Regions from separate parts of the Blautia sp. HCP3S3_G3 genome, predicted to be linked through region 1. Evidence: predicted binding sites of a transcription regulator. Region 1 holds the regulator's gene; each other region holds the start of a gene.
What was found. Region 1 encodes NrdR, which represses ribonucleotide reductase genes. Its sites were predicted from a motif close to CACAANATNTTGTG; they were not measured.
Positions count from the first base shown of each region.

Region 2: a site for NrdR is predicted at 1,761-1,774, ahead of ACTNEW_RS12300 (ribonucleoside triphosphate reductase). Genes of this name have one in related genera too.
Region 3: a site for NrdR is predicted at 1,436-1,449, ahead of nrdD (anaerobic ribonucleoside-triphosphate reductase). Genes of this name have one in related genera too.

Region 1 covers NZ_JBQHXR010000002.1:230,259-233,549, forward strand. Annotated here, with positions in the region: gene gdhA (NADP-specific glutamate dehydrogenase) at 1-979, shown strand, start outside; gene nrdR (transcriptional regulator NrdR) at 1,229-1,681, opposite strand; gene ACTNEW_RS04790 (YlmC/YmxH family sporulation protein) at 1,827-2,090, shown strand; gene sigG (RNA polymerase sporulation sigma factor SigG) at 2,241-3,020, shown strand; gene pap (polyphosphate:AMP phosphotransferase) at 3,259-3,291, opposite strand, start outside.
Region 2 covers NZ_JBQHXR010000016.1:40,062-43,352, forward strand. Annotated here, with positions in the region: gene ACTNEW_RS12300 (ribonucleoside triphosphate reductase) at 1-1,656, opposite strand, end outside; gene hflX (GTPase HflX) at 1,978-3,219, opposite strand; gene ACTNEW_RS12310 (tetratricopeptide repeat protein) at 3,230-3,291, opposite strand, start outside.
Region 3 covers NZ_JBQHXR010000016.1:21,059-24,349, reverse strand. Annotated here, with positions in the region: gene asnA (aspartate--ammonia ligase) at 69-1,076, opposite strand; gene nrdD (anaerobic ribonucleoside-triphosphate reductase) at 1,465-3,291, shown strand, end outside.

The DNA of each region.
Region 1 (3,291 bases):
TCTTCCGATCGGCGGCGGCAAAGGTGGTTCCAACTTTGACCCGAAAGGCAAATCCGACAGAGAAGTTATGGCATTCTGCCAGAGCTTTATGACAGAGCTTTGCAAATACATCGGTGCTGATACAGACGTACCTGCTGGTGATATCGGTGTCGGCGGCCGTGAGATCGGCTATCTGTTCGGACAGTACAAGAAAATCCGCGGTCTTTACGAAGGTGTCCTTACTGGAAAAGGACTTACCTATGGCGGTTCTCTTGTTCGTACACAGGCTACCGGATATGGTGTGGTTTACATGCTCAATGAAATCATGAAGGCACACAACGATTCTCCGGAAGGCAAGACTGCCATCGTAACCGGTTCCGGCAACGTTGCTATTTACGCAGTAGAAAAACTTACTCAGCTTGGCGCTAAAGTAGTTGCCATGTGTGACTCCAACGGATTCATCCATGATCCGGACGGCATCAAACTGGATATCGTAAAAGATATCAAAGAAGTAAAACGCGGACGTATCAAAGAATACGCAGACCGTGTAGAAAGCGCTACTTATACAGACGGTCTCGGCATCTGGAATATCAAATGTGATGTTTATCTGCCATGTGCTACTCAGAATGAACTTGGTCTTGACGGTGCAAAAACACTGGTTGCAAACGGATGTAAATATATTGTGGAAGGTGCCAACATGCCTACTACTCTGGAAGCAACCAATTATGTTATGGAAAACGGCGTTCTTTTCATGCCTGGCAAAGCTGCCAATGCAGGCGGTGTAGCTACTTCCGCTCTTGAAATGAGCCAGAACTCCATGAGAATTTCCTGGAGTGCAGAAGAAGTGGATGAAAAACTTCACACAATCATGAAAGACATCTTCAGAAAAGTGGATGATGCCGCAAGACGTTACGATATGGAAGAAAACTATGTAGTCGGCGCAAACATTGCCGGATTTGAAAAAGTTGTCGATGCTATGAAAGCACAGGGAATCGTTTAATTCCTGTCTTCTTAAATCATCAGACAAAATTTCTTAATGCAGTAACAGGATTCTTTCCTGTTACTGCTGCACAGAAAAAAGTGTCCACCTGAGACCAGAGCATGTTTGAAAACTGCTCTGGTTCCCGGATGGGCACTTTTCTTTGCCATTATGCCGTTACTTTCAACTTCCTCGCCAGATAGTATTCTGCATTTCAAAAACGGAAGAAGAACCGGATTCTCCTCTGTTCTTTCCGACAATCATCCATCTTTATGGTTCCATAAATTTCTTCAGTTCATCCATAAATGTGCTGACATCTTTAAACTCTCTGTATACAGAAGCAAATCGTACATATGCCACCGCATCCAGATCCTTGAGATGTTCCATAACCACTTCGCCGATTCTTGTACTTGGAATTTCCCGTTCTTCCGTATTAAAAATTTCCCCTTCAATGGAATCCATCATGATTTCGATTTTCTCAATCGGAATCGGTCTCTTATAGCACGCACGCAAAATCCCCGCCTGAAGTTTCGCTCTGTCGTACTGCTCTCTGTTCTGATCTTTTTTGATCACACTCAGCGGAATCGTCTCCACTTTTTCATATGTGGTAAAACGTTTGCCGCAGGCATCACACATTCTTCTTCTCCGGATAGAGTTCGTATCTTCTACCGGTCTGGAATCCACAACCTTGGTATTTTCCTGATTACAAAACGGACATTTCACTGCATTTTCCTCCCCTGCTCATGCATGTAATCCTTCATCATTTTCTGCCGATATTATACTTTATTTTTCCGTTTTATGTCAATAAAAGTGCGGGTATAATGCCGTTTTTTTCTGCATAAATAAATAAAAAAGCTCAGGTTTTCTCATGCGTGTATGTGATCTGAAGCAAAAGGAAATTATCAATACCTGTACCTGCCGCAGTCTGGGATGTCCGGCAGATGTGGAATTCGACTGCAAAACCGGATGTCTCACCGCGCTTATCGTTCCAGGTCCAGGAAAATTCTGCAGCCTGTTCGCAAGAGAAAGCGAATTCATCATCCCCTGGGAATGTATCTGTCAGATTGGTGAGGATATCATTCTCGTCAATATCACAGAAGAAAAATGCTTCCACAAGGAGCACTCCGGATGAACTTTGTCCCATCGCCGGCATTCTGATTCATCTGCGTCATCGTCCTTTGTCAAGGGCTTATATTTTTTATATTTTCCCGAAAAAAGTATATTTATCCTCCCATTTGAGAATCATTTTTAATAGCAAAAGAAGATAAGGAGGATCATTCAGATGGCGCTTAATAAAGTAGAAATCTGCGGAGTCAATACCGCAAAGCTTCCCGTACTGAAGCCTGAGGAAAAAGAGGAACTGTTTAGGCGGATCAGGGAAGGTGATATGGAAGCCCGGGAACTGTACATCAAAGGAAATCTGCGCCTGGTTTTAAGCGTGATCAAACGGTTTCAGAACAGCAGTGAAAATGCAGATGATCTCTTTCAGATTGGCTGTATCGGACTGATGAAAGCCGTTGATAACTTTGACACCACACTGAATGTCAAATTTTCCACATATGCGGTGCCCATGATCATCGGAGAAATCCGCCGTTATTTACGTGATAACAATTCTATACGTGTCAGCCGTTCCCTTCGCGACATTGCCTACAAAGCAATCTACGCAAAAGAGAATTATCTCCGTCATCACGACAAAGAACCCACCATCGCGGAAATCGCAGAAGAGATCGGCATTGAAAAAGAAATGATCGTCTATGCCATGGATGCCATCCAGAGTCCTGTCAGTCTCTTCGAACCGGTTTACACAGAAGGCGGCGATACGCTTTATGTCATGGATCAGATCAGCGACAAGAAAAACCGGGAAGATCGCTGGATTGAAGATCTTTCTCTCCGGGAAGCCATGCAGCGTCTGAATAATCGGGAACGCCATATCATTGAACTGCGTTTTTATGAAGGAAAAACGCAGATGGAAGTTGCCGATGAAATCGGAATTTCCCAGGCACAGGTCAGCCGCCTGGAAAAAAATGCGCTGAAAACCATGAAGAATTATCTTCGTCCATAGAGTGAAAAATCATCCGCTTGCAGAATGAAATTTTATGCAGACAGAGACTTACAACTCATCTGTGTTCGCAGGTTAGAAATTGGATGCATCCGTAAACCTACAATTCATCTGTACTCACAAATTTATCATTGTCTGTAGCTGCAAGATAATAAGCATGTTCACCAAAAGGAAACAGGCCAGGAGACGGTTTTATCACCATCTCCCGACCTGTTTCCTTTTTCATTTAGAAGGCCATGCATCACTCAAGTGCCTTTTCGATTTCTTCTATTAC
Region 2 (3,291 bases), on a different contig from region 1:
GATATCCGGCCAGCGCTCTCTGTCATGCTTTGCAAGACGGTATGCCGTAGACTCTGCCGGAGTTGCCTCCAGATTGAACAGTTCTCCTTCGTACATTTCCTGATAATCAGAAAGACGGCTGCGCATATGCTCCAGCACTTCTTTCGTAAATTTCTGGGTACGCGCATCTGTCATATCACATCCCAGCCAGCAGGCATTCAGACCTGCTTCATTCATGCCCACAAGACCGATGGTGGAAAAATGGTTGCTGAAACTTCCCAGATATCTCTTGGTATACGGATAAAGCCCCTCGTCCAGCAGTTTGCTGATGACTTCTCTCTTGATATGAAGGGATCTGGCAGCAATATCCATCATATGGTCCAGTCTGCGGTAAAACTCTTCCGGAGTTTTGGACAGATACGCAATTCTCGGCATATTGATTGTTACAACACCCACAGACCCGGTACTCTCACCGGAGCCAAAGAATCCGCCGCTCTTCTTGCGAAGCTCACGCAGATCCAGGCGCAGACGGCAGCACATACTGCGGATATCACTTGGTTTCATATCACTGTTGATATAATTGGAAAAATACGGAGTTCCGTATTTCGCCGTCATTTCAAACAGCAGACGGTTATTTTCTGTATCTGACCAGTCAAAATCTCTGGTAATGGAATAAGTCGGAATCGGATACTGGAATCCGCGGCCATTGGCATCTCCCTCGATCATGGTTTCAATAAACGCCTTATTGACCATATCCATTTCTTTCTTACAGTCTTTGTATTTGAAATCCATCTCTTTGCCGCCCACGATTGCAGGAAGCTCTGCAAGGTCATCCGGCACTGTCCAGTCAAGTGTAATATTGGAAAATGGTGCCTGTGTGCCCCAGCGGCTCGGTGTATTCACTCCGTAAACAAAAGATTCAATACACTTTTTCACTTCCGGATAAGAAAGGTTGTCCACTTTTACAAAAGGAGCCAGATACGTATCAAAAGAAGAAAATGCCTGCGCTCCTGCCCATTCATTCTGCATGATTCCCAGGAAATTCACCATCTGATTGCAGAGTACACTCAGATGTCTGGCCGGAGAAGAGGTGATCTTTCCTTCAATTCCGCCAAGTCCTTCCCGGATCAGCTGTTTCAGAGACCAGCCTGCACAATATCCGGTCAGCATGGAAAGATCATGGATATGAATATCCGCATTTCTGTGTGCATCCGCAATCTCATTGTCATAAATCTCAGACAGCCAGTAATTGGCCGTAACCGCGCCGGAATTGCTGAGGATCAGTCCGCCTACCGAATATGTCACGGTAGAATTTTCTTTTACACGCCAGTCTTCTACCTTTACATAACTGTTGACAATTTCTTTATAATCCAGAATCGTAGACTTCATATTGCGGACTTTTTCTCTCTGTTTGCGGTACAGGATATAGGCCTTGGCCACATCTGCGTATCCTGCCTGAATCAGCACATTTTCCACACTGTCCTGAATATCTTCTACGGAAATCTGATTGTCCTTAATTTTATTCTGAAAATCCGCTGTTACGCGAAGCCCCAGCAGATCGATCATATCTTTGCTGTAATTCTTCTCTTTTGCAACAAACGCCTTATCTATTGCAGCTGTAATTTTCCCCATGGAAAAATCAGCAATTTCACCATCACGCTTCACAACCTGAAACATAGTAATCCTCCTCTGCTTCCTCTTAAATTTCCCCGTAAACCCCTGACGTTTTCAAAGCTGTAGACCTATTGTATCAGAGTATCTTCTTTGAGTCAATATAAAAACACCATATATAGTGTTAATTATTCATCAACACACAATATGGTGTTCGTTTATTCCCTTATATTGGACTGAATAAATCCTGTCATATGCGTTTGTTCATTCCATTGTGTTGGACTGAATAAATCTTGTCATATGCGTTTGTTCATTCCATTGTGTTGGATAGAGCAAACTTTTCATATGGCATTTCTTCATTCTCTTATATAAAACCGAATCCGTTTTTCAATTCATACGAGGATAGATTTCCATGGGAACTCTGGCTTTTACTGCGATTCCCTGGTCTGTATACTCTTCTTCCAGAAGCTGTCCATACTCCCGGATCAGCTGAATCTTGCCTGCCTCCCGGTAGGAAAACAACCGCTCAATATAAATCTGATCTTCCGAAAGCAGTCTGGAGAGAAGATCCTGAAGTTCATCCAGTCCCTGCCCTGTTTTTGCGGAAATCTTCAGTGTATAATCCGCCCTGAAATCCCGGATCTGTCCTTCCGGCACCCGGTCCTGTTTGTTCAAAAGAGTGATAACCTTTTTCCCGGACGCCCCAAGCTGCTGCAGAGTCTCATATACAACATGCATCTGCATCTCTGCCTGAGGATTGGAAACATCCACCACATGAATGATATAATCCGCATATCTGGCCTCTTCCAGCGTACTCTTAAACGCCTCCACCAGATGATGGGGCAGTTTGCGGATAAATCCTACGGTATCCGTCAGAAGAATCTGCTGTCCGTCCAGAAGCGTCAGAAGTCTTGTTGTGGGATCCAGTGTGGCAAATAATTTATCTTCCGAAAGTACCTCTGCTCCTGTCAGCGTATTTAGAAGAGTGGATTTCCCTGCATTCGTATATCCTACGATCGCAGCGGTTTTCAGATTACCGGAAGCTCTTCTGGTGCGGATCAGTTCGCGGTGCTTTTCCACCTGCGCCAGCTCCTCTTTGAGTGCGGAAATCCGGTTCCTGATCAGACGTCTGTCCGTTTCCAGTTTCTTTTCTCCGGGACCTCTGGTTCCAATACCGCCGCCCAGCCTGGAAAGTGACTCCCGAAGACCTACCAGACGCGCGGAACGATATCGCAGCTGAGCAAGTTCCACCTGAATCTTTCCTTCGCTGGTCACTGCTCTTTTTGCAAAAATGTCCAGGATCAGCAGCGTTCTGTCCATGACTTTGCATTCCAGTTCCCTCTCCAGATTATTCATCTGAGCAGGTGAAAGCTCATCATCACAGATAATTCCATTGGCATCCACCGCAAGAGCCAGCGCACGCACTTCTTCTATTTTTCCTTTTCCGATATAGGTTCCCGGATGAACAGCTTCGCGGTTCTGAATAATCTTCCCCACCGTAACTGCACCCGCTGTTGCGGCAAGTTCTTCCAGTTCATCCAGTGAATCACTGATGTCCTCTCCGTAGTCCATCTGTACCCCTACCAGAATCACTCGTTCTTCGATTTCTTTAAAGTCGTAAAACTGCATAAACACACCCTTACTGTGTAGTTCCTACACGAGACTGTAAGAATTTCATTTCTCTTTCCATATTCCCGTCTT
Region 3 (3,291 bases), on a different contig from region 1:
TCTGGCTCTTCTCCGATGAAAGCAATTTTCAAACACACTCCAGCGGTGAACATCAGACGCTGCAGAAGTTAGAGAAGCTGGACTCCATTTGCAGCAGCTTCTTTCATGACTTCTTTCGGCCAGAGAGAAGCGTGTACTTCTCCGATATGAGCTTTGCGAAGGAAGAACATACAGATTCGGGACTGTCCGATACCGCCTCCAATCGTGTATGGCAGTTCTTTATTCAGGATGGCTTTCTGGAAATCAAGCTCCCGTCTGTCATCGCAGCCTGCACTGGCAAGCTGGCGATCCAGTGCTTCTTCATCCACGCGGATTCCCATGGAAGAGAGCTCCAGAGCAATATCCAGAACCGGATAATAAACCAGAATATCTCCATTGAGTTCCCAGTCATCGTAGTCCGGGGCGCGCCCGTCGTGACGTTCTCCGTTGCTCAGGGTCTTGCCTACCTGCATCAGGAAAACAGCACCTTTTTCTTTGACGATCTTGTATTCCCGTTCCTTCGGGGTGCAGTCCGGATACATGTCTACCAGTTCCTGGGTAGAAACAAAGGCAATCTCACGGGGAAGGATTTCCTCGATATAATCATACTGGACTGCCATATATTTCTCTGTTTTGCGAAGAACACTGTAGATGGCACGGACAGTGTTGATCAGGGTCTCCATTGTGCGCTCTTCTTTGGAGATGATTTTTTCCCAGTCCCACTGGTCTACATAGATGGAATGAATGTTGTCTACATCTTCATCCCGGCGGATAGCCACCATATCGGTATATAATCCCTCTCCGTGAGAGAAACCGTATTTTTTCAGTGCGTAGCGCTTCCATTTGGCAAGGGAATGCACGATCTCTGCATTTTCTTCCTGTCCCCTGATGTCAAAGCTGACAGGGCGCTCCACACCATTCAGGTTATCATTGAGACCGGTGGAAGGGGCAACAAAAATCGGTGCGGAAACGCGCAGAAGATTCAGTTTCTGTGCCAGTGTCTGCTGAAAAAAGTCTTTCACTGTCTTGATGGCTACCTGGGTATCATGCAGATTTAAATCTGACTGGTAGCCGACAGGAATCTTAATCTGTTCCATGGAATTTCCTCCTCAATTACACATAATTAATCACTGCTGACCATTATAACAGGAAACAGCGGATATTGCAATTTTGAAGTTGAAAAAAGAAAAACGAACATATGGTTGCTTTTTGGGAGCGGCTTATGTTATGATAAGAAGAAATAAGAGAAGATAAGAGAAAGGAAATCCGAAACAGACAAATCTGTCTGACAGGAGTTTTTTTATGGAAGAAGATTCTGAAATCAGAGCGGTCAATTGTACAAATTATGAAATCCGATAAGATAATAAATACCCTCTTCCTTTTTGCTGGTATATGTGCTATACTGTGACAAGTACACCAGATATGGAGAAAAAATGGGGGAAACGAGGGGTTGACCCACTAGATGTAGTATATAGGAGAACAGGTATGATTTATGTAATTAAGAAAGACGGCACTCGAGAAGAATTTAATCCTCAGAAAATTATAACTGCGGTGAACAAGTCAGCTGCACGTATTTTATATACATTTTCCGATGAAGAGAAAGAGTTTATCTGCCGTTTCGCTCAGGAACATGCGGAATCCCTTGGGAAGAATGAGATTGAGATCCAGGAAATGCACAACATTGTAGAGGGTGCGCTGGAGAGAGTGAATCCTGCGGTTGCCAAGAGTTACCGTGACTACCGCAATTATAAACTGGACTTTATCCACATGATGGATGATGTTTATACCAAGAGTCAGGCGATCCGCTACATTGGAGATAAGAGCAATGCCAATACGGACAGTGCTCTGGTTGCCACCAAGAGAAGTCTGATTTTTAATGAACTGAATAAGGAACTTTACCGGAAATTTTTTATGAACCGCAATGAGCTTCAGGCATGCAAGGACGGGTATATTTACATCCACGATCAGTCTGCCCGTCTGGATACGATGAACTGCTGTCTGTTTGATGTTGCTTCTGTACTGAGCGGCGGTTTTGAAATGGGAAATGTATGGTACAATGAACCCAAGACCCTGGATACGGCATTTGATGTTATGGGTGATATCATTCTGAGTACTGCAGCTCAGCAGTATGGCGGATTTACGGTGCCGGAAGTGGATAAGATCCTTGCTCCGTATGCCCAGAAGAGTTATGACAAATACATTCAGGAATTTATGAAATACTCTGATCCGAACTGGAGCGGCAGAGAGGAGAAAGCCATTGAATACGCACTGGATAAGGTTCGCAGGGATTATGACCAGGGCTGGCAGGGAATTGAGTATAAGCTGAATACGGTAGGTTCTTCCCGTGGAGATTATCCGTTTGTAACAGTGACACTGGGACTTGGAACAGAACGGTTTGAGAAGATGTGCAGTCTTTCTCTTCTGGAAGTTCATATGGGAGGACAGGGCAAGAAAGGCCATAAGAAACCGGTCCTTTTCCCGAAGATTGTGTTCCTTTATGATGAAAACATCCATGGACCTGGCAAATGCTGTGAGGATATCTTTGAAGCAGGTGTGGAATGCTCTTCCAAGACCATGTATCCGGACTGGCTGTCCATGTCCGGCAAGGGATATATTTCCAGCATGTATAAGCGTTATGGCAAGGTTATCAGCCCGATGGGCTGCCGTGCTTTTCTGAGCCCATGGTATGAGCGTGGAGGGATGCATCCGGCAGATGATCAGGATGTTCCGGTATTTGTGGGAAGATTTAATGTGGGTGCAGTCAGCCTGCATCTTCCGATGATTCTTGCTAAAGCCCGTGCTGAGAGCAGAGATTTTTATGAAGTACTGGACTTCTATCTGGAGATGATCCGTAATCTGCATATCCGTACTTATGAATATCTGGGACAGATGCGGGCATCCACCAATCCGCTGGCTTATTGTGAAGGCGGTTTTTACGGCGGACATCTTCAGCCTCATGAAAAAATCGGCAAGATTCTGAAGCCTATGACAGCTTCTTTCGGAATCACCGCCTTGAACGAACTGCAGGAGCTTTATAATGGCAAGTCGATTAAAGAGGATGGACAGTTTGCTCTGGATGTTCTGAAATATATTAATGATAAAGTAAATCAGTTTAAGGAAGAAGACGGATATCTTTATGCAATCTATGGAACACCGGCAGAAAGCCTCTGTGGTCTGCAGGTAGAACAGTTCCGTAAGATGTACGGAATTGTGGAAGGCGTTTCCGACCGTCCGTATGTAAGCAACAGCTTCCACTGCCATGTGACAGAGGACGTTACGCCGATTGAGAAACAGGATCTGGAGGGACGTTTC